DNA from 2 places in the Rhizobium sp. G187 genome. Region 2 is predicted to be linked to the other one. Evidence: riboswitches for the same ligand, from Rfam matches in the RefSeq annotation. Region 2 holds a riboswitch; the other holds the start of a gene.
What was found. Region 2 has a riboswitch for S-adenosylmethionine ahead of metA (homoserine O-acetyltransferase MetA). Riboswitches for the same ligand answer to the same signal wherever they lie in the genome.
Positions count from the first base shown of each region.

Region 1: it holds a riboswitch for S-adenosylmethionine, as region 2 does, so the genes downstream of both, ACSV9I_RS18005 (O-succinylhomoserine sulfhydrylase) here and metA (homoserine O-acetyltransferase MetA) in region 2, are expected to answer to the same signal.

Region 1 is NZ_JBPUGM010000006.1:222,131-233,083, forward strand. Features, by position in the region: gene ACSV9I_RS17995 (MYG1 family protein) at 1-545, opposite strand, end outside; gene apaG (Co2+/Mg2+ efflux protein ApaG) at 627-1,019, opposite strand; gene ACSV9I_RS18005 (O-succinylhomoserine sulfhydrylase) at 1,212-2,390, opposite strand; SAM riboswitch at 2,437-2,515, opposite strand; gene ACSV9I_RS18010 (2'-deoxycytidine 5'-triphosphate deaminase) at 2,589-3,686, shown strand; tRNA gene ACSV9I_RS18015 (tRNA-Gly) at 3,773-3,846, shown strand; gene ACSV9I_RS18020 (NADPH-dependent FMN reductase) at 3,854-4,408, opposite strand; gene ACSV9I_RS18025 (VOC family protein) at 4,464-6,008, shown strand; gene ACSV9I_RS18030 (glycosyltransferase family 2 protein) at 5,957-7,948, opposite strand; gene ACSV9I_RS18035 (transporter substrate-binding domain-containing protein) at 8,070-8,942, shown strand; gene ACSV9I_RS18040 (tellurite resistance TerB family protein) at 9,000-9,413, opposite strand; gene ACSV9I_RS18045 (thermonuclease family protein) at 9,514-10,284, opposite strand; gene ACSV9I_RS18050 (S24 family peptidase) at 10,297-10,953, opposite strand, start outside.
Region 2 is NZ_JBPUGM010000004.1:397,172-408,124, reverse strand. Features, by position in the region: gene tesB (acyl-CoA thioesterase II) at 1-220, opposite strand, end outside; gene ACSV9I_RS14400 (ubiquinone biosynthesis hydroxylase) at 277-1,518, shown strand; gene ACSV9I_RS14395 (Trm112 family protein) at 1,555-1,752, opposite strand; gene ACSV9I_RS14390 (LON peptidase substrate-binding domain-containing protein) at 1,761-2,438, opposite strand; gene trxA (thioredoxin) at 2,527-3,513, opposite strand; gene ACSV9I_RS14380 (prolyl-tRNA synthetase associated domain-containing protein) at 3,581-4,102, opposite strand; tRNA gene ACSV9I_RS14375 (tRNA-Gly) at 4,371-4,445, shown strand; gene ACSV9I_RS14370 (aldose epimerase family protein) at 4,570-5,580, opposite strand; gene metA (homoserine O-acetyltransferase MetA) at 5,711-6,640, opposite strand; SAM riboswitch at 6,729-6,806, opposite strand; gene ACSV9I_RS14360 (hypothetical protein) at 7,219-7,506, shown strand; gene ACSV9I_RS14355 (hypothetical protein) at 7,470-7,607, shown strand; gene ACSV9I_RS14350 (thiamine diphosphokinase) at 7,865-8,518, shown strand; gene ACSV9I_RS14345 (ABC-F family ATP-binding cassette domain-containing protein) at 8,523-10,355, shown strand; gene ACSV9I_RS14340 (ABC transporter ATP-binding protein/permease) at 10,557-10,953, opposite strand, start outside.

The DNA of each region.
Region 1 (10,953 bases), on a different contig from region 2:
CGCTGGGAGATCCCGGCTTCGACCAAGGCACGCGCAATCGCAAGGGCAGCGTGAAAGCCGCGATCGTCGGCGCCTGGTTCGTTGTCATCGAACACCGGCTTCAGGGTCTCGAGCAGGCTCGGCAGTGTCAGTCCGGCCAGTGGGCCGGCGCTGGCGGGGCTGAGCGCCCCGTTGTCCATCAGGTCCACGGGCAGCACGAACTTCGCATCGAAGCCTTCATGCACCGCCTCGATATCGGAGGAGGGCACACCGGATGCGGCGAGATAGTCACGGCCGTAATGCTTCCACACCAGCCCGAACGAGCTGTAGGGCTGGCCGTCTTCGCGCAGCGGCGCGCCGCGCTGGTGGTGGTCGAAGATCTGCGCGGATGCGTCATAGGCCCCGCCGACATCATAGATGATGCGATCGCTGGCAGGCGTGATCCACTCCGGTGCCCGGCTGCGCACGATGCGCGCCTCCGGGTAAAGGCGTGTCAGGATGACGCTGGACAGCAGTTCATCGGCATGAAAGCCACCATTGTGGGTGACGAGATAATCTGGACTCATGCCGGAATGCACCTTTGTTGACGTGTCGCTGGTCGATGGGTCCAGATAGCCTTGGCAGCGTCCGAACTCAACCCGCATCCGTCAGTTCAGCGTGCGCACCATGCCGGGGCTGTCGAGCGAGAAGGCGGGAATGTCGACGTCGAAAGCCTCGCCATCGTCGGTTTCCATGCGATAGGTGCCGTACATCATGCCAGAGGGCGTATCGAGCGGACAGCCCGAGGAATATTCATAGCTGTCACCAGGCTGGAGTTGCGGCTGTTCTCCAACCACCCCAGGGCCGCTGACTTCGTCCACCTGACCATTCTGGTCGGTGATATGCCAATAGCGATGGGTCAGGCGAACGGTCTGGCGCGAATGATTGGCAATCACGATCCGGTAGCCCCAGACATAGCGGCTGTCATCGGGGTCTGATTGTTCTTCGAGATAAAACGGTTCGACAAGAACCTCGATGTCTCGTGTCAACGCGCGATACATGGCCGCATCCTGCGAAAAAGGCCTGTGATCATCACAAGATGTGTCTTTGTCGGATGGCGGCAAGGCCGGCCCTCGTATTTCATCATCCGGCCATGGGATAACGACGCGACAGCTCCCGTCAAGGGCATATGATCGGCCGCGCTTCGAGGCGCGACCGGCTTTTTTTGGTTTCTGGCGCTCATTCGGCGCTGATCACAACCCTTTGATTGCCGCAGCCAGGTCGTCGAGCAGGTCCTGCGTGTCTTCGATTCCGCAGGAGAGGCGAACCGTGCCGCCGGAAATACCAAGCTCTGCCCGTGCCTCGTCGGTAAGGTTCTTGTGCGTGGTGGTCGCCGGATGGGTGATCAGGCTCTTCGCATCGCCGAGATTGTTGGAGATCTTGATGATCTCCAGCGCGTTCTGCAGCTTGAAGGCAGCCTCCTTGCCGCCCTTGAGCTCGAAGCAGACGAGCGTCGAGCCGCCAGTCATCTGCTTCGCGATAATGTCGGCCTGCGGATGGTCCTTGCGGCCGGGATAGATCACGCGGGCCACAGGGCTCTGTTCGGCAAGGAAGTCTGCAACCGCCGCTGCCGTTTGCGTCTGCTGCTTCACGCGCAAGGGCAGGGTCTCCATGCCCTTCAGCAAGGTCCAGGCATTGAACGGCGACATGGCCGGACCCGTGTGGCGGAAATAGTCGTGCAGGTTCTCGTTGATCCATTCCTTCGACGAGAGCACGACGCCGCCAAGGCAGCGACCCTGGCCGTCGATATGCTTCGTTGCGGAATAGACGACGACATGCGCGCCGAGTTCCAGCGGCTTCTGGAAGAGCGGCGTGGCAAACACGTTGTCGACGATCAGCTTCGCCCCGATCTGGTCGGCAAGCTTGGCCACGCCTGCTATATCAATGACCTCAAGCGTCGGATTTGTCGGGCTTTCGAGGAACATCACTTTGGTGTTCGGCCGGATCGCATCTTCCCAGTTCTTCAGGTCGCGCCCGTCGACAAGGGTGCATTCCACACCGTAGCGCGGCGCCAGCGTCTCGACGACGTAGCGGCAGGAGCCGAACAGGGCGCGGGCAGCAACGATATGATCGCCGGCCTTCACCTGGCAGAGAACGGCGGCAGCAACAGCCGCCATGCCGGATGCCATGGCGCGACTGTCTTCAGCGCCTTCGAGCAGGCACATGCGCTTTTCGAACATGTCATTGGTCGGGCTGCCGTAGCGGGCGTAGATATAGCCGTCATTCTCGCCCTTGAAGCGGGCTTCGGCTGCTTCCGAGGTTTCATACACGAAACCCTGGGTCAGGAAGATCGCTTCGGAGGTCTCGCCATAGGGAGAGCGCAGCGTGCCACCATGAACGAGTTTCGTTGCCGGGCGCCAGTTCTTGCTCATGCGGGTGCCTTTCAAACACAAAAAAAACCGGTCGCGAATACGGACCGGTTTTGTGAACCCGGTCTATTTAGCCACTTGTTTAACGTGGCTGCAAGCCGACCGGCCAAATCACCACGGGATAAGGCTGCCTTACGCCTTCGCAGGCCTTGCGTCAATTGGTGGGCTTTGGTTTTGTCGGCCCAAACAGGATTGAGAAAAATGACCATCAAGTCCGGGATTTTGTCCGACCGCGCCATCGGTGCCTTGTTCGGCCAGGGCCAGCTGAAAAGCGAGGCCATGCTCGACAAGGATCAGATCCAGCCCGCCAGTCTCGATCTGCGCCTCGGCGGCAAGGCCATCCGGGTCCGGGCGAGCTTCATGCCGGGCCGCAACAGCACTGTCGCCGAGAAGCTCGACAAGCTGACATTGCACGAGATCGATCTCGAAAATGGCGCGGTGCTGGAAACCGGCTGCGTCTACATCGTGCCCCTGATGGAAAGCCTCGATCTGCCGGCTGAAATCTCGGCTTCCGCCAATCCGAAGAGCTCCACCGGCCGCCTCGACATCTTCACCCGCGTCATGGTCGATTACGCCCAGGAATTCGACAAGGTGCCGGCCGGCTACAAGGGCCAGCTCTACCTGGAAATCTCCCCGCGCACTTTCCCGATCATCGTGCGCCGCGGCTCGCGCCTGTCGCAGATCCGCTTCCGCGTCGGCCATGCATTGCTCGGCGAGGCCGAGCTCTTCGAGCTGCACAAGGCCGAGACCCTGGTTGCCAGCGACATGCCCAATGTCTCCGGCGGCGGCATCGCGCTCTCGATCGACCTCAAGGGATCAGGGCCTCAAGGCTTGATCGGCTATCGCGGCAAGCACCACACGTCCGTCATCGATGTCGATAAGAAGGGGGCGCATGATGTGCTCGATTTCTGGGAGCCGCTCTACAGCCGTGGCGCCGATGAGCTGATCCTGGATCCCGACGAATTCTACATTCTGGTGTCGAACGAAGCAGTGCATGTGCCCCCGCTCTATGCGGCCGAGATGACGCCCTATGATCCGCTGGTCGGGGAATTCCGCGTCCACTATGCCGGCTTCTTCGACCCGGGCTTCGGCCATGCCCCTGCCGGCGGCTCGGGCAGCCGCGCCGTGCTGGAAGTCCGAAGCCACGAGGTCCCCTTCATTCTTGAGCACGGCCAGGTCATCGGCCGGCTCGTCTATGAACACATGCAGGAGCGCCCCGAAGGCCTTTATGGCACGGGCCTCGGCTCCAACTACCAGGCGCAAGGCCTGAAACTGTCAAAGCATTTCCGCCTGCCTTGAAGATCGGTGTGGAACCAAGGGCGTCCCGCTTTCGGCCGCCTGCCGCTTGACAGGCCGGCCGAACTGTTGGATTCCTCATCCCCGTCGCGGGTGTAGCTCAATGGTAGAGCAGCAGCTTCCCAAGCTGAATACGAGGGTTCGATTCCCTTCACCCGCTCCAATTCTCTTCACTTTTCCCCCGCAAACCGCGCAAACGCCGCCAGCAGATCCGCCAGGCGCTTGACTGTCGCCTCGTCGGTGAGATTGCCCTCGGCATCGAACAACGTATGCGCCTTTGACACCATCAGCCGCTTTTCCGAGAATGTCCGGCAGCCCAGCGTATGCAGAACGGGAAGCCAGGCATTCTGGCTGAGCAGCGTGCCGAAATTGCCAGGAGACGCGCCGACGAGCGCGAAGGGCTTGCCGCCAAATACTTTCGCGATATCGGAGGATGGGCGGGACAGCCAGTCGATGGTGTTCTTGAAGGCGCCGGGAATGCCGTTGTTGTATTCCGGCGTAAACAGGATCACGCCATCCGCGGCCTGGATCTTTTCCTTCAAAGCCGTCACGGCAGCCGGAATGCCTTCGGCCGCTTCCAGGTCGCCATCATAGAGCGGAACGCCGTGAATGCCCGCCGCTTCGATCGCGTACCCCTCCGCCGGCAGCCGGGTGGCCGCGTTCAATAGCGCCGTGTTCAGCGAGCCCTTGCGCAGGCTGCCGGATATCCCGAGCAGTGTCACCATGGTCTGGTCCTTTCGATGATTTGATGTATGGGAAGGGTAGGACAGGGAGAGAGCGATGACCAGCGGCCTTCACCACATCACGGCGATCACCCGGAAGATCCAGGCCAATGTCGACTTCTATTGTGGATTTCTTGGCCTTCGGCTCGTCAAGCGCACCGGCGGTTTCGAAGATGCGGCTCAGCTCCACCTCTTTTATGGTGACGCGGAGGCAAGCCCCGGATCACTCGTCACCTTTCTCGCCTGGGAAGACGGCTCACCCGGCCGTGTCGGCCACGGTGCACCGAGCGAAATCGCCTTTGCCATCGCCCCGGCCGCGATCGGATTCTGGCTGACGCGGGCCCTTCAATTTGGTGTCGCCGCAACGGGTCCCAGCCTCGAATTCGGTGAACCGGTCCTGCGCCTGACCGATCCCGACGGCATCATCGTCAAGCTGGTGGGCACCGAAGCCGTGGCCGCCGGCGCCGTCTGGCCCATGCACGGCATGGAGGCCGATGACGCTATCCGGGCGCTTCGCGGCGCAACGCTTCTCTCGGAAAAGCCCGAGGAAACCTCGGCCTTCCTGGGTCAATATTCCGGCTTCGTCATGGCCGCGCAGGAAGGCACCATTCGCCGGATGACCTCAGCCAGCGGTCAGATCCTCGACATCCGGGATGCGACGGGATTCTGGCCGGCAGCACCGGGCACCGGGGCCATCGATCATGTCGCCCTGCGGATGGCTGATCGAGGCGCCGTCGACAGGGCCGCTGCAGTTCTGTCGGGCGCCGACGCCAATGCGGTCAATGTTCATGATCGCAAGTATTTCTACTCCCTCTATGTCCGCGAACCGGCCGGCTGCCTGATCGAACTCGCCTCCGATGATCCGGGTTTCGGAGTGGATGAAGCGCCTGGTGATCTCGGCACGACCCTGTTCATCCCCGAGCATTTTCATCTGCGCCCGGAAGATATCGTGCCCATGCTGCCGCAATTCGGGCTGCCGGGTGAACCGCGCACCATCTACCGCGACCTTCCCTTCGTCCATCGCATCCATGAGCCGGAGCGCCCCAACGGATCGGGCCTTGTTCTCCTGCATGGCACGGGCGGCAACGAGGCGAGCCTGTTGCCGCTTGGGCGCAAGATCGCGCCACAGGCCACGCTTCTCGGCCTGCGCGGTCGTGCGACGGAGGAAGGCGTCGCCCGCTTCTTCCGCCGGTTCGGCCCGCTCTCCTTTGACCAGCAGGATATCCGCGCCGAGGCGGAGGCCTTATCGGCCTTCATCGAGGATATGGGCCCGGCCTATGGTCTCTCGAAGGCGCGTACCGCCTTTGTCGGATATTCGAACGGCGCCAATCTGCTTGCCGCCGCGATGCTCCTCCATCCTGGCCTCATCTCCACCGCCATCCTCATCCGCCCCATGCCGGTGCTCGACGCACTGTCGGACGTGGATCTGTCCGCCGCCCGCATTCTCGTGGCGGCCGGCGACCGTGACCCATATCTGCCGCAGGCACAGGATCTGGCGAAGCAACTGCGTGAGTGCGGGGCCGATGTCACGTTCACCGCGCTTGACGCCGATCACGCGCTCTCGCCTGATGACGTGACCGCCGCGCAGTCCTTCCTCGGCTGAGCAAGGCCGGCTGTTGTCGTGGCCGCGCGGCTCGGGCTGTGCGGTGTCTTGTTCCAGTAGAAGGGCTTGAAGCGCAGCTCGATCGCCGCCTTCCAGGCAGCCAGAGATACGCCCATCCAGTAGACGGGGATGAGCATCCAGCGGTGTCCGAGTGATTTCCTCTCGGTGCCGCTCATCGGGAGGGCCCCGAGGACGAAAAAGATCGCATAGCTGCCAAGAATGTTGATCAGGTCGATGGCAAGCAGCACGGTGGTCATGAGATTGGTTTGGGCGATCGGCACCTCCCGCAGAGATGTCACGGCCACCGCGATGAACAGGATCAGCGCGGGATGCGTGAGCGCCGCAACCAGCATGCCGCCGACGAGCAGTTGAAAGACGAGAAACGCGCCAAGCCCCATCTCCTGCGCTGTTCTGGCCGGGCTTCGCATCAGCACCAGCCAGGTCTGTAGCCAGCCTTTGTACCAGCGCGTCCGTTGCCCGAGCCAGACCTTGAAGTGTGTCGGGGCGTCTTCCAGTGTCGGCGATGTGATGGTCGAGGCCCGGTAGCCTGCCCGGTAAAGCCGCATGCCGAGATCCGCATCCTCGGTCACGTTGTAAGGGTCCCAGCCGCCGCTCTTCACCAGCGCCTGCGTCTTGAAGTGGTTCGAAGTACCGCCCAGCGGCATCGGCAGCCGGTGATGGCCGAGCGCCGGCAAAAGCTTGCGGAAGAGGGCGGAATATTCGAGCGCGAAGATCGCGCTGATCCAGCTCTCGCCACCATTGGCAATGGCGAGCGGCGCCTGCAGGCAGGCAAGGTCCGGCGGTCCGAGACGGAAGGTGTGATAGGCTTCGCGCAGCTGCTGTGGATCTGGCCGGTCCTCCGCGTCGTAGATCGTGAGGAATTCTCCGCGCGCGCCGGCAAGCGCATAGGTCAGCGCCTTGGGCTTGGTGCGCGGCAGTGAAGAGGGCACCGCCACCACCTCAAACTGCGGACCCGGACGTGCGGCCTGAAGGGCCGCCAGTGTTTCGTGGTCATCGGCTTCGCAGACAATCTTGATGTCGAGCAGGCTCTTTGGCCAGTCAAGCGCGGAAAGGGCGGTCAGCAGCTGTGGCACGACCGCCGCCTCCCGGTAGATCGCAACCATGACGGTGTAGACGGGTAACGGGCTTTCTGGGCTTTGGAGTTCTGGTGCCGCCACATGCCTTTCCGATGTGCCGCCCTGCCTGCGGCGTGCCTTCTCTTGCTGGCAGCTGTGCTGGATCACCATCATCCGCAAGGCAAGGGCGGCCAGATGGAAAAGCGACATGACGATATGCAGGGCAAGAAGCGCTGCCATCGGCGAGATCGAAGCGACGACAATCAGGACGGAAGCAAGCAGGCCGGCGAGAAAGCCCTGTTCGCCGGTGACCACAAGCCGCGCCGACTGGCTGCGCGCGCTTTCGAAGAGCCCGCCAACAGCTTCGCGGGATCGTCGGCGCGCGCCTGCGGCCCACACGGCGTTCCGGACAGCGGACGGTGTTGCCACCACAACGGAACCCGCCATGTCGCCGCCGCGCGACAAGCGTCGTGCCAGAGCGTCTGCTGTCCGGATCTCTGGCACCACGACCATGATCGGCGGCCTGTCCGGATAATGCAGCCGGAGGAGGCGAGGTTGCTTGAGTTGGCTGTCGAGGCCGGAAAGGTCGGTGACCAGATCTGCGGGAATGACATCCAGGAAGGTGAACCCGAACATCCGCGCCAGGCCGGCATAATAGGCATCTTCCTGCACAGCGCCACTGGCCAGAAGTTCCTGTTCGATTGTTGTGCGGTGTTTAGCGGCCCTGTCTGCCATGCGGGCAATCAGCGGCTTGGCGATTCCGAGCCGATGCAGCAGGCGTGCCTCTGCCTTCAGTTCCCCAATACCGTCAAACGGCGGACCGGCGTTCCCGGCCGCAGGGTGCCGGTCTCCTTTGGCGCGCAACTTTCCTGTCGGTCGGCATGGCAACGCCGCCCGCGGGTCGTATTCCCTCGTCCAGACCAAACTGCTACACGTCATCGCAAAAGATGACGTCCCCTAGCTTCCCCGGTAGTAAGTGTTAACGATGCGCGCAAAAGTTTCATCCCTAGAATTGCCGGGGCTCTTGCAGTTGCTGGCCCGTCTGATCTTGGCCCTGCCTCTGATGGTGAGTCCCGCGGTTGCGCAGATGACCGAACTGCCGATCCTGTTTGACGCGCGCGAGCGGCTCGCCCGACCCGATGTCAATGACATCCTGCGGCTCCGTTTCCTGACGACGGCCGATTTCCCGCCCTTCAATTTCACCGATCAGACCGGGCGTCTCGCCGGTTTCCACGTCGATCTCGCCCGGGCGCTCTGCGCCGAACTCGGCATGGAGAACCGCTGCCAGATCCAGGCTCTGCCCTATGAACAGCTGGCGACCGCTTTGGAAGGTGGACAGGGCGAGGCGGTGCTGGCAGGCGTGGCGGTCACGTCGCAATTGCGTGAGCGCTTTCGGTTTACCCGGCCCTATCTGCTGCTGCCGGCGCGCTTCCTCACCAACAAGCAGGCATCACTGGCGCGCACCGATGCGCGCGCCCTGTATGGCAAGCCTGTGGGCGTGATCAAGGGAACGGCGCATGAGGCCATGCTGCGGGCCTTCTTCCCCGATGTGAAAGCGCAAGGCTTTGACACCCGCGATGCCATGCTCGAGGCGTTGAAGGCCAAGAAGGTCGATGCTGTCTTCGCCGATGCCCTGCAACTGTCCTTCTGGATGACAAGCCCCGCATCGGCCGGTTGCTGCGACCTGTTCGACGGCCCCTATCTGTCGGAGCAGTTCCTCGGCGAGGGGATGACCATCATGGTGGGTGGGCAGGATGCGCGCTTGTCGGCGGCACTCGAAAGCGCGCTTGCAGCCGTCTCGCGTGACGGCCGCCTGGAAGAGATCTACCTGCGCTATTTCCCGACGGGGATTTACTGATCCCATCTGCCGGGCGGACAGGGCGAAAGGCCGGTGTTCTGACCTCGAGAGAAGCCGTCAGAGAGTGCGATAACGGGCCGTTGCGCTGCGCTCAAGAGCAGCGCAGGTGAGCGGGTCGAGGCGAAACCGGTCGCGAAGCAATTTCAGAAGGCGGAACTCCTCCGGCCGGATCGACAGGTCGACGGCAACGATCTCGACCGCCAGGGCATAGGCCGTGTCGCGCAAATGGTCGGGCAACGCATCCTTGATCGTTTCGAGGGCGATCTCCAATCCCTCTGGGCCGCTCAAAATGCTGGCGCAACGCTGCGAAACCGGGATCAGCTGCTCCTTGTCGAATGCATCGAAGACCGGCAGGATGTCGATCAACTGGCCGATCCGCACCAGCTCCTTTTCAGCCATGGCGCTATCGACGGCTGAGGCCATTACCATGACGAAAATCAGCGCTTCTTCCGGGGAAACATGGTTGCTCATGGCGTCGATCGGTTCCTTGTTGTTGTGTCCGAAGAGTAGGGAGCGGTTTGCGCTGTTTCAAGCTCTGCCAGCCACGGCACTTCGTGGTCTCGGGCCTTGTTCAGGGGGCGACAGCGGCGAAAAGTCCGCGCGCCTCGCTGCGGGCCTGCTCGGTAAGGGCGGTGAGCCCGGAACCTGCCTCCGCCTCGGCCCAGCCCTGTTTGGCAAGCCATGCGGACACATCCTGCGCGCCGACCCAGCAACGTGAGCGGATTTCGCCCTGCCAGCCGCTGCCGAGCGTTTCGCAGGCGACCGAGCGGTTGCGGATGAAAAGACGCTGCTGCGTCCGTGCCATGGCCCCGCATGGCCATGCGCCACCGCTGGCATCCGGACAGGTGCGCTCGGGATCGGTCGCCTTGATATCGGCAAGCCGGATCCGCTGCTCTGCGCCAAAGCCGAGTATGCCGGCTTGCAGGCTGTTCGGTCGATGAAGCAGTGTCACGCGGGCACTCTCCGCCGTCTTCTCTTCGCTCAGCGGCTGGCGTGCCTCGATGCGTTCGAGATTGCCGGCGGGGGCGAAGGCAGGATAGGCAAAGACGTCAGGCTCGATCGGCCGAACCGTGCCCTGCGCTCTTTCGCTTCCGGCATCCGGCGTGCCCGCAGGTGCCATGGCGGTGGCGGTTTGCGCAACATCTGCTGCGCCCTCTGTCTCTCCCGTCGGCGCTGCAGCACCGGTCTCTGGCAGATCAAGGTCATCCAGGTCGGGAACTTCAAGGTCCTGCATGTCGTAATCCGGTGGCGCGTCGGAGAGCCAATGGCCGGCATTGGCAACCAGATAGGCCCAGACGAACAGTCCGCCGATGCCGGCAATCGTGATGAGGGTACGACGCATAGGTGCGTTTTCCTATTGGCTGGCCCAGATGATGCGTGCCACCCATTCCACATCCGCCATGTCGATGACACGCGTCGGATGTTCTGGATTGAGTGATTGCAATTCCACTGCGCGCGCCGTCTGTCGGGCGAGGATCTTGGCCATGACCTCGCCCTCCCGCGTCTTGACCACCACGCGGTCTCCACGCCGGACCTGCGCGCCCGGTTCGACGATCAGGGTGTCGCCGTCACGATAGAGCGGCTTCATGCTCTCGCCCTGCACCTCAAGCGCATAGACGCCACCCGCAGACCCTGGGGCTGCCGGAAACTCGACCATGTCCCAGCCTTGCCCCGCCGGAAAGCCGCTATCGTCGAAAAAGCCGCCGGCGCCCGCCTGGGCCATGCCAAGCAGGGGGATCGAGCTCACCTTGGGCGGAAAGGAGCCGGGAGGCAGGCTCTGGGCGCTGCCGCCATTGGGCGAAATAAAACCCATGAACTGGTCCAGGCTGGCGCCTGTTGCCTCCAGCACCTTGGAAATCGATTCGGTGGAAGGCCAGCGCATGCGGCCGTCGGCCGCAATCCGCTTGGATTTGTTGAAGGAGGTGGGATCAAGCCCGGCACGACGCGCAAGCCCTGACGGCGTCAGGGAATGTCGTTCGGCGAGCCTGTCGATCGCGGCCCATATGCTGTC
Region 2 (10,953 bases):
CGGGCCGCATAAAATAGGCATGCAGGGAATGAACGATGCGGTCAGCCTCGACACAACGCTGCGCCGCCATCAGCGCCTGGGCAATTACGAGGCCACCGAACACGCGCTGCCAGCCATTTTGCGGGCTGCTGCCACGAAACAGGTTTTCCTCCAGCTTTTCCAGATCGAGCCGATCGATCAGGTCCTGCATGGCCTTGGTCTGTCCGTGTGGCTGCGACATAATGCATGGCTCCGCGTGTAGGCACTGGTGGAAGCCTGATCTATATAGGGTGAAGAATGTCTACAAGTGCAAAGGAACCCTCCATGCTGGATGTGCTGGTTGTCGGCGGTGGTTATGTCGGTCTCTCTGTCGCGGTTGCGATCAAGCAGGCGGCGCCCCATCTCACCATCGAGGTGATCGAGGCTGCGCCGGAAGAGGCGTGGAAAAAGGATCCGCGTGCGTCGGCAATTATTTCCGCTGCCACGAAGATGCTCGATGTCTTTGGCCTGTGGGGCCGGATCGAGCCGGACGCTCAGCCGATCAACCGGATGATCGTCACTGATTCGAAAGCGTCGGATCCGGTGCGTCCGGTCTTCCTCACCTTCGACGGGTCGGTTGAGGATGGACGCCCCTTCGCCCATATGATCCCCAATGTCAGCATGGTGGCCGCCTTGCGCGACGCCTGCGCCGAGCGCGGCATTTCAATCCGCCACGGTCTGCGCGCGACCGGCTTCCGCGACATCGGCCCCTCTGCCGAGCTGACGCTTTCGGATGGCAGCATTGTCTCGAGCCGCCTCGTGGTCGCCTGTGATGGTGTGCGCTCGAAACTGCGTGATCTCGCGGGGATCAAGACAGTTACCTGGCAATATGGTCAGTCAGGTATCGTCACCACCGTCGAGCACGAACGCCCGCATGATGGGGTCGCGGAAGAGCATTTCCTTCCAGCCGGCCCGTTCGCCATCTTGCCACTCAAGGGCAATCGCTCCTCGCTTGTCTGGACGGAGCGCACGGCGGATGCTGATCGTCTCGTCGCATCCGACGACCTCCTTTTCGAGGCAGAGCTGGAGCGGCGTTTCGGCCATAAGCTTGGCCAGATCCGGGCGACTGCGGATCGCCGCGCCTTTCCGCTTGGTCTGACCCTGGCCCGTGCCTTCATCGCGCCGCGTCTGGCGCTGGCGGGCGATGCGGCGCATGGCATTCATCCGATTTCCGGCCAAGGGCTCAATCTTGGTTTCAAGGATGTTGCGGCGCTTGCTGAAACCGTCGTCGATGCCGACAGGCTCGGCCTCGACATTGGCTCGGTCAATGTGCTCGAGCGTTACCAGACATGGCGTCGGTTCGACACGTTCCGGATGGGTGTCACCACCGACGTGCTCAATCGCTTGTTTTCTAACGATATCACCCCGATCCGGGTCCTGCGCGACTTCGGGCTCGGTGTCGTTGATCGCATTCCAGCGCTCAAGGGCTACTTCATTCGGGAGGCGGCCGGAACGTCTGCCGGGAATGCACCGCGGCTTCTGGCCGGGCAGTCGATCTGAGACTGCCAGGAAGTGGGTGGGTCGGGCCCACCCGTCTCAAATCGGCATTTCGAGCTTGCGTGCCTCCGAAACCAGCATGATCGGAATGCCGTCACGGATCGGATAAGCAAGTCGCGCCTTTTCCGAAACGAGTTCGTTCTTCTCGCGATCAAGCTTCAGGCTACCGCGGGTGAGCGGACATACCAGCAGTTCGAGCATCTTGATGTCGACCATGCTTGCCGGGTTGTCAGCCATGATGTCGCCTATTGAAGCATCGTGTCGGCATCGCCGAAGGTACGGGCAAGGATGATCTCGGTGATGGCAATCAGTGTTTCCGCGCGGGTCTTCAGGTCTGGCGCCTCCAGCAAGGCCTGCTTTTCCGCAGGACCAAAAGGCGACATCATCGAGAGCGAATTGACCAGGGTGATGTTGGAGGCCCGCTCCACGCTCTCCCAATCGGCTTCCAGCTTGTTCGCCTCCAGATAGGCGCGAAACGCCGCAAGAAGACCTGCCCGGTCCACCTGTGTCTCTTCGTCGCTGCTTGTCAGATCGGAGATGAACGGGGCAATCGAGAAACTGCGGTAGGGTTTGCCGCTGTTCACCTCGTTGAGCAGACGAAAGCGGCAGACGCCAGCCAGCGAAACGATATAGCGACCGTCACCTGTCTCGCTAAAGGATGTGATGCGCCCGATACAGCCGACAGGGGAGAGCGACGTGCGCTCGGGCAGGATGTCCGACTGTACTTCGGTCATTCCCGGCTGGATCATGCCGATCAGCCGATTTCCGGCCAGTGCGTCGTCGAGCATGGCAAGGTAGCGTGGCTCAAACACGTTGAGCGGCAGCTGGCCGCCCGGCAGGAGCAATACGCCGGAGATCGGGAAGACCGGCAGCTTGTCCGGCAGGTCTTCCCCAGTCAGGTATCTGGCATTTCCAACTTGCATCGATGTTCATCCCGTTCGCAGGCGCAGAAGCCTGCCCACTTCCCACTAATGTGGATCGCGCCGGATAAAACTCAAGTCCGGCAGCCCCTCATGAAAAGAGGATCGAAGACAGCTTCCGACGTGCCATGATCGTTGCCGGCTCCTTGGGTCCCCAGACCTCGAAGAACTGCAAAAGCTGCTTTCGCGCGCCGTCGTCCTCGAATGTCCTGTCGCGTTTCATGATCAGCAGCAAATGCTCGGCTGCTTCGTCGCGGCGACCCTCGACATTGCGGATCTTTGCAAGGTTCATTCGAGCGACATGGTCATCGGGGTTCAGCGAGAGCGTATGTTCGAGCGCCACCGGGTCACCAAGCTTGCGCGCTTCCTCAATCTGGTCGAGCCGCTTGTTCTGTGCCTGGATCTCGGGGGCTGCTGCCACTTCTGCCGGCAGGTTGCTCAGCAATTCGCGGGCGCGCTGATGCTGGTTGGCGACAATCATGCATTCCGCCATGCCGGCAAGCGCCTTGCCATTGTCAGGGTCGGCCTGGATGACTGCGGCGAAGAGCTGCGCTGCATGATCGATGTCGCCATTGCCGAGCAGGATTGCGGCCTCTTCCAGGACGGCTGCGATCTCTGCGGCCTGGTCGGCACCTGCGGGGCCTGCGATCTTGTCGATGAAGGCCTTGACCTGGCTCTCCGGCAACGCGCCCATGAAGCCATCGGCCGGACGTCCATCCACGAAGGCGACAACAGCCGGGATCGACTGGATGCCAAGCTGCCCTGGGATCGCCGGGTGATCGTCGATGTTCATCTTCACGAGCTTGACGCGTCCGCCTGCTTCGGCAACGGCCTTTTCGATGATCGGGGTCAATTGCCGGCAGGGGCCGCACCAAGGAGCCCAGAAATCGACGAGAACGGGCTGTTTACGCGATTCCTCCATCACGTCCCTGGCGAAGTTCGCTGTCGTCGTGTCCTTGATCAGCTCGGCCGCCGTCGGCGCCGGCGATTGCGGTTGCGCCGGCGCGCCGCCCAGCTGGGCGCTGGCCGTCATCGTCTGGTTTCCATATCCGCCGTATGGGTTTCCGTAATCGCTCATCTCGCGCGTCTCCCGCCTTGTTTGCCAGCACCCGCTTCAGGCCGGCAGATCCTCTTAAAATCGTATGTCAGCCCGTTACTTTCAAGACAAGCGGCGTGTGGCCAGTTGCTTCCATGAAGCGAAGCAGATCGTCGCGTCCGATCGAGGTGGTGGCGTCGTTGGAAAGCGGGTGGCCGTTGATCACTTCGTGTTGCATCAGGTCGGCGTCAAGCACGAAGGTGACGTTGTTTCCGCTGTCGTTGATTGCGCCGAAGGCCGTCACGGATCCCGGTACAACGCCGAGATATTCCAGAAGCTTTTCCGGCTTGCCGAAGGATACCTTGCTCGCGGCACCAATGATCGTGTGGACTGTCTTTAGGTCCACGGCTGCATTCTCCTCCACCGTCAGAAGGAAGTAGTTGTCCTTCTTGTCCTTGACGAAGAGGTTCTTTGTATGGCCGCCAGGGATCTCGTCGCGCAGCGATACGGATTCCGCCACCGTGAACACCGGCGGGTGGTATTTCGTCTTGTGCGCGATGCCGAGCCCGTCGAGGAAGCGAAAAAGGTCTTCAGCGGTCTTTGGTGCTGCGGTAGCGATTTCGGTGGTCATGGAGAATCCTCTTTTCGGGCTCGATTTGACTGGTCTAGCCGGAACTGATGCCAGAAATAGGCTGGACGCCGACATCTGGCAATCTCGTTTACGGCAAAAAAGCCCGTATTTTCCGTGGTTTGCGCCGGCTCGGCGATCATTTTCAAAATTTTTCGCCTCGAACTGTAATTTCCCTGTTGCATTTGAAAATCGGTTGGGCCATATACCGCCCGTCGCCGCAAGACGGACGGCCCACGATCCAGACACTACCCCAGGATCGCGGTTATGAGCGGGTGTAGCTCAGGGGTAGAGCACAACCTTGCCAAGGTTGGGGTCGAGCGTTCGAATCGCTTCACCCGCTCCATTTTCTTCTTCCAAAGACTGATAGGCATGAAACCGGCACCGCCGGGAAGTCGCCATTGTCGGCCCCGCACGGGGTCTGACCGAGGCCGGCTGCAGGCAACACCCGCAACCGGCAATATCGATCCTCAGCTCTTCGAGAATATATAGTCTGTTTCCTGGCGCAGGATCTCGCCTGGCCGCAGCACGGCGTTCGGGAAGTTCGGCTTGTTGATCGCGTCCGGCCAGATCTGCGTCTCCATGCAGAAGCCGGCAAAGGCGCCGTAACGGCGGCCTTCCAATCCCGGCACGGCAGGCGAGACCTTGCCGCCGGCATAAAATTGCACGCCCGGTTCGGTCGTGGCGATTTCCATGGTCACGCCGGAATTGACGCTGCGGGCAAGGGCCACGCTGCGTTTGCCCATCCGGGCGCTGGAAAAGCAGAAATTGTGATCGTAGCCGAATTGCTGTCCGTCTACGTCAAGGCGAATCGGCCGCATCTCGCGAAAATCGAAGGCCGTGTTCTCGACGGACTTGATTTCGCCGGTCGGGATCAGGCGCTCGTCGACGGGGGTGTAGTGATCGGCGGCAATCATCAGGTCGTGGCCAATGATATCGGGCCTGCCGTCAAGATTGAAATAGGCATGGTGGCAGACATTGGCGATGGTCGGCTTGTCGGTCACGGTCTCATAGATCACCGAGAAGATGCCGCCCGGCTTCAGGGCGAAGGTCGCGCGCGTGCGGGTGGTGCCGGGATAGCCGGCGCGGCCATCGGGATCCTCGATCTCCATGGTCACGCTATCGGCTGTGGTTTCGAGGATCGTCCAGTTCCGCCGGCCCATGCCGTCGGAGCCGCCATGCAGGTGCGTGACGCCTTTTTCATTGAGTTCCAGCTGGTAGTCTCTGCCTTCAAGCGAGAAGCGACCATTGCCGATGCGGTTGGCGCAGCGGCCGGGTGTCGCGCCGAAATAGGGCGAATGGTCGAGATAGCCGGCGAGGTCCTCGAAACCGAGCACCAGCGGTGCGTCATGACCCTCAAGGCGAAGATCCTGCAAAACGGCGCCGAAGGTGAGGATCGATGCCGTCAACCCACCGCCCGAGAGCACCACCTGCTCGACAGCCTCGCCCGTCGGCATCACGCCGAATACCTGCCTTGTCATGTCTTCCTCGCTTTGTCTTTCATGTCCGGCACGCGTGCCGATTTCCTCGCTGCCGTCTCGGTCCACCCGCAGACGAGCGCATTGCCCGCATCGCGACCTCAACGCTTCCGGTGGCGGTCGCTGACCACCGTCAACCTTGAAGGTCCTTGCCGATCTCGGCAAGGTCATAAGGCGTCATCTGGTAGATCTCGTTGATCCAGTTGCCGAACAGCAAATGGGCATGGCCGCGCCAGCGATTGAGCGGCGTCAGCGTGTCGTCATTGTGCGGGAAATAATTGTGCGGCAGCTTGATCGGGATGCCGGCCACCTTGTCGCGAAAGTACTCGTCCCCCAGCGATGTCGAATCATATTCGATGTGGTTGAACATATAGAGGCGGTTTGCCCGCTTCTCCTGGACGAGGCAGACACCCATTTCGTCTGATTCCAGCAGAATGTTGAGGTCCTTGACCTGTTCGATGTCCTTGCGGCGAACCTCGGTCCAGCGCGACACCGGCACCTGGAAGTCGTCGGAAAAGCCGTTCAGATAGACCGACGAGGGCGCCAGGTTGCGGTGACGATAGACGCCGAACGCCTTTTCCTTCAGCGCATGCTTCGGCACTTTGTGGAAATGGTGGATCGCCGCCATGGCACCCCAGCAGACATTCATCGTCGAATGCACATTGGTCTCGGTCCAGTCGAGGATCGCCGCGAGTTCCGGCCAGTAGGTCACCTCCTCGAAGGGCAGTGTTTCGACCGGGGCGCCCGTGATGATGAAGCCGTCGAACTTGCGGTCCTTAACTTCGTCCCAGGTCTGGTAGAACGAGAAAAGATGCTCTTCGGGGGTATTCTTCGCCTTGTGGCCACCGACGCGCACCAGGGTCAGGTCGACCTGCAGGGGCGATGCCCCGATCAGGCGGGCAAACTGGACCTCCGTCTTGATCTTGTTCGGCATGAGGTTCAGCAGGCCGATCTGCAGCGGGCGGATGTCCTGGCGGACAGCCATGGTCTCGGTCATGACCCGCACGCCCTCATTCACGAGGGTTTCAAAGGCGGGCAGTGTGTCTGGAATCCTGATCGGCATGTTACTCTCGACTTTCCTTGTCACGGCGGACACAGCCGCGGAAACAAAAATACCGGCAGCGCAGATCGCTACCGGTCCTCGGAAAGTCTTGATAACTCCCTCGGCCCTTTAGCGACTTATTTTACGTGGCTGCAAGCCGGCCGGCCAAATCACCACGGAACCTTATTCTATTTACGCCTGTCGAGGCGGCGAATCAATGGGGAGCTAAGCGGTCGAGCCGTCATGGCGAAGTTGCGCCTTCGCTCGATGCAGGTCTCATTGGCCCCTGCGTGATCTCGCCGTTCCCGGGTTCAAATGCGAGATAAAGCTTGTATTTCCAACCGGATCTGACAGGCTGTTTCCAACGTTCTTCTTCATGTGTCCGATTGTGAGCGCCCTATCCCTGCGAGGATGGATCCCCGGGTGCGGGACACAACCGACCTTCGCCTTCTACCAGACTTTGCCATCCGACAACCTGTGCCAGCGCTTTTGGTGCACTGACAGTCGGGCTCTTTATCAATCGACGGAAAAATCTGATCCGGCCGGCCACGTGTCCGCCGGAAGTTTATCGTGACCGCGGCCGGACCCGGAGGAGACCCATGAGCAAGCATAAATACGCCATTGGCGACATGATCGTCCTGAAGGACGGTCCTGTCCGTCTCGCCCGTGCAGGTGGTGCCTGCAAAGTGCTCGCCACCCTGCCGGAAACAGGTGGAAGCCGACAATACCGCGTGCGTTTCGACGGGGAGACCTTCGATCGTTGCGTTGCCGAAATCGATATCGATCCGAGCCGCAGCAAGGCATCCGCCCGCGCCCCTGCCACATCCACATTGAAGAAGGAGCAGACATCATGGCTAAAGGCCAGCAGCGTTCGAACCGCGAAGTAAGAAAGCCGAAGCAGGACAAGGCAAAGCCGTCGGCTGCGCCAGTCTCCACCTTCAGCACGCAGATCAAGAGTGCAGAGGCGGCAACGCCGAAGAAGCGCTGATCACACCAGATGCTGGCGGCGAGGAGCGCCGGTTGATGAGGCGGAGGCTGCCTTTCGCGGCCCCGCTCTTCTCGCGGCAGTCTCTTTCCATCCGTCGGATTTCCCATTTTGCATGAAGATCTGCCAGCTTCGCGCACGGCAGTCGGTCTTCCATGATCGCATCGCAGGCTTCGCGACAGCCAGGGCCTGCATAGGAGGGCCGCTTCCCGATGCGGAAGCGCTTTCCCTTCCCCTCCAAGATGCGCTAAGGGCTTGCCATGACCACATCCTCCTTCACCATCCTTCTCGGTGGCACGCTGACCGTCACGGAGCGCCTCAAGGCGTTGACGGCCGGCAGTCGCGTGATTGCCGCCGACGGTGGTATGCGTCATGCCGAGGTGCTCGGCTTGACGCCGGAATTGTGGGTCGGGGATTTCGACAGCAGCGATGCAGCGCTGATTGCCCACTATGCCCGGGTGGAGCGGCGCAGCTATCCCGCTGCCAAGGCGGCGACGGACGGCGAGATCGCCGTTGCCGAGGCGATTGCGCGCGGCGCGACACGGCTGATCTTTGTCGGCGCGCTCGGCGGCGACCGGTCGGACCATGCTCTCCAGCACTATCTCAATGCACTTGGCCTCGTCGAAGACGGTTTCGAGGTGGTCCTGACCTCGGGCGAGGAAGAAGCCTATCCCTTTGTCGAGGAAAGCGAGCTTGCGCTTGAACTGCCCAAGGGTGCGCTTTTCTCCGTGCTGGGCTTCACGGCGCTGACCGGCCTGACGATTCGCAATGCGCGCTACCCGCTCAGGAATTTTTCCCTCGCCTTCGGGTCGTCGCGCACGATATCCAACATCGCCGACGGACCTATCTCCGTCGCGCTCACTCGCGGTCGGGCCATCCTGCTCGCCCGTCCCTATGATTTATCCGGAGCCTGAAGCCTTGGCGCCTCCCATTCTGAAACTCGATGATATCAAGCTTTCCTTCGGCGGCACGCCGCTGCTCGACGGCGCCAACCTGCAGGTCGAACCCGGTGACCGCATCTGCCTGGTCGGCCGCAATGGCTCGGGCAAGTCGACCTTGATGAAAATCGCAGCCGGTCTGGTCGAGGCGCAGTCGGGTGAAGTCTTCCGCCATCCGTCGTCGACGATCCGCTATCTGGAACAGGCACCGGATTTCGACGGCTATGCCACTGTCCAAGCCTATGCCGAATCGGGGCTGGGCCCGAGTGACGATCCCTACCGCGTGACCTATCTGCTCGAGCATCTCGGTCTCACAGGTCAGGAAGACCCCAAACAGCTCTCCGGCGGGGAGGCGCGGCGTGCAGCACTTGCCCGCGTGCTGGCGCCGGAGCCTGATATCCTGATGCTCGACGAGCCGACCAACCATCTCGATCTGCCGACGATCGAATGGCTCGAAGGCGAGCTGTCCAAGAGCCGCAGCGCGCTTGTCCTGATCAGCCATGACCGACGTTTCCTCGAGAAGATCTCGACCGCTACCGTCTGGCTTGACCGCGGTCTGTCGCGCCGCCTGAACCGTGGCTTTGGCCATTTTGAGGAATGGCGTGATCAGGTGCTTGAAGAAGAAGAGATCGAGCAGCACAAGCTTGGCCGCCAGATCGAGCGCGAGGAGCACTGGCTGCGCTACGGCGTGACCGCGCGGCGCAAGCGCAACATGCGCCGCCTCGGCAATCTGCAGGATCTGCGCTCGCAGTATCGCGGCCACAAGGGGCCGACAGGTACGATTTCGGCTGCGATCACTGAAGGCAAGGAAAGCGGCAAGCTGGTCATCGAGGCTGACAAGATCGTCAAGACCTATGGCGACCGCCCGATTGTTGCGCCCTTTTCGATCCGGGTCCATCGCGGCGACTGCATCGGTCTGATCGGACCGAACGGTGCCGGCAAGACGACGCTTCTGAAGATGCTGACCGGCCAGCTTGCCCCGGATGAGGGCGTGGTCAAGCTCGGCACCAATCTCGAGATTGCGGTCCTCGACCAGAAGCGCGAGGATCTCAATCCGGAGGATACCCTCGCCCATTACCTGACAGATGGTCGTGGCGAAAACCTTTTGGTCAATGGTGAGCAGAAGCATGTCACCGGCTATATGAAGGACTTCCTTTTTGCACCGGAACAGGCCCGCACGCCGATCCGCAATCTCTCCGGCGGCGAACGTGCCCGCCTGATGCTGGCCCGGATGATGGCGAAGCCCTCGAACCTCCTCATCCTCGACGAACCGACCAACGACCTCGACATAGAGACGCTCGATCTGTTGCAGGAAATTGTCGCCGGCTATTCCGGCACCGTCATCCTGGTCAGCCATGACCGCGATTTCCTTGACCGCACCGTGACCTCGACCATTGCGCCGGCCAATCCGGAAAACCCCGATGGTCGCTGGATCGAATATGCCGGCGGTTATTCCGACATGCTTGCCCAACGCAAGGGCGTGGAGGATGAACGCAAGCGGGTGGAGAAGGCCGAGCGCGCCAAGGCGCAGGAGGCCTCCGGCGGAAAGCCTGCCGATGGTGGCGGAAAAACCAAGGGCAAGTTGTCCTTCAAGCAGAAGTTTGCGCTCGAAAACCTGCCGAAGGAGATGGAGAAGGCCGAGACGGAAATCGCTGCCCGTGAGGCCAAGATGGCCGATCCCAAGCTCTTCACCAAGGACCCGGCAACCTTCAACAAGCTCGCTGCCGAGCTCGAAAAGCTGCGGGCCGATATCACCCGTATGGAAGAGGAATGGCTGGAACTCGAAATGCTGCGCGAGGAGTTGGAGGGGTAAGGGTCGATCTCAGTCCGCGATCTTCATGCGGACCAGGGCCACATCCACAAGAGCCCGAACCAGCCAGTGAGCAGTATTGCCCACAAGACATAGCCCTTTATGTTCTTGCCATGGGGAAAATTCCAACACTGAGTTTTCTCTTTGTAGAGCCGGAAACTGGCAAGGATCAGAAGACCGATGACCAAGACTGCGAAGAGGGCTTCAGCCATCGGTTGGAGCGCCGTCCAGTCCGGCGTTGACTGTCGTCTTTTCCAGATGCACGGCTCTGGCTCCCGTTGCTGTTGCAAAAGCCATGGAACGGCCAAGATAGATCAGAGTCGTGCCTTGCATGTCTTTCAGCATGTTTGTCAGCCGGCTTTCGGTTTCCGGCTCCAGTCCTTCCAGAACGTCCTGCAACACCAGCCAGCGCGGCTTGCGCAGGAGGATGCTGGCGAAGGCCAGGGACATTTGCTGGTCCTTGTCGAGAATGCGGTCCCAGCGCCCCCGTTCGTCGAGCCTTTTGGCAAAGTCGCCAAGGCCAACGCGGCTTAGTGCATCTTTCATGTCCGCTTCATCAAAACCGGCCGAGGAGGCAGGATAGGCGAGCAGGCTGCGCAGT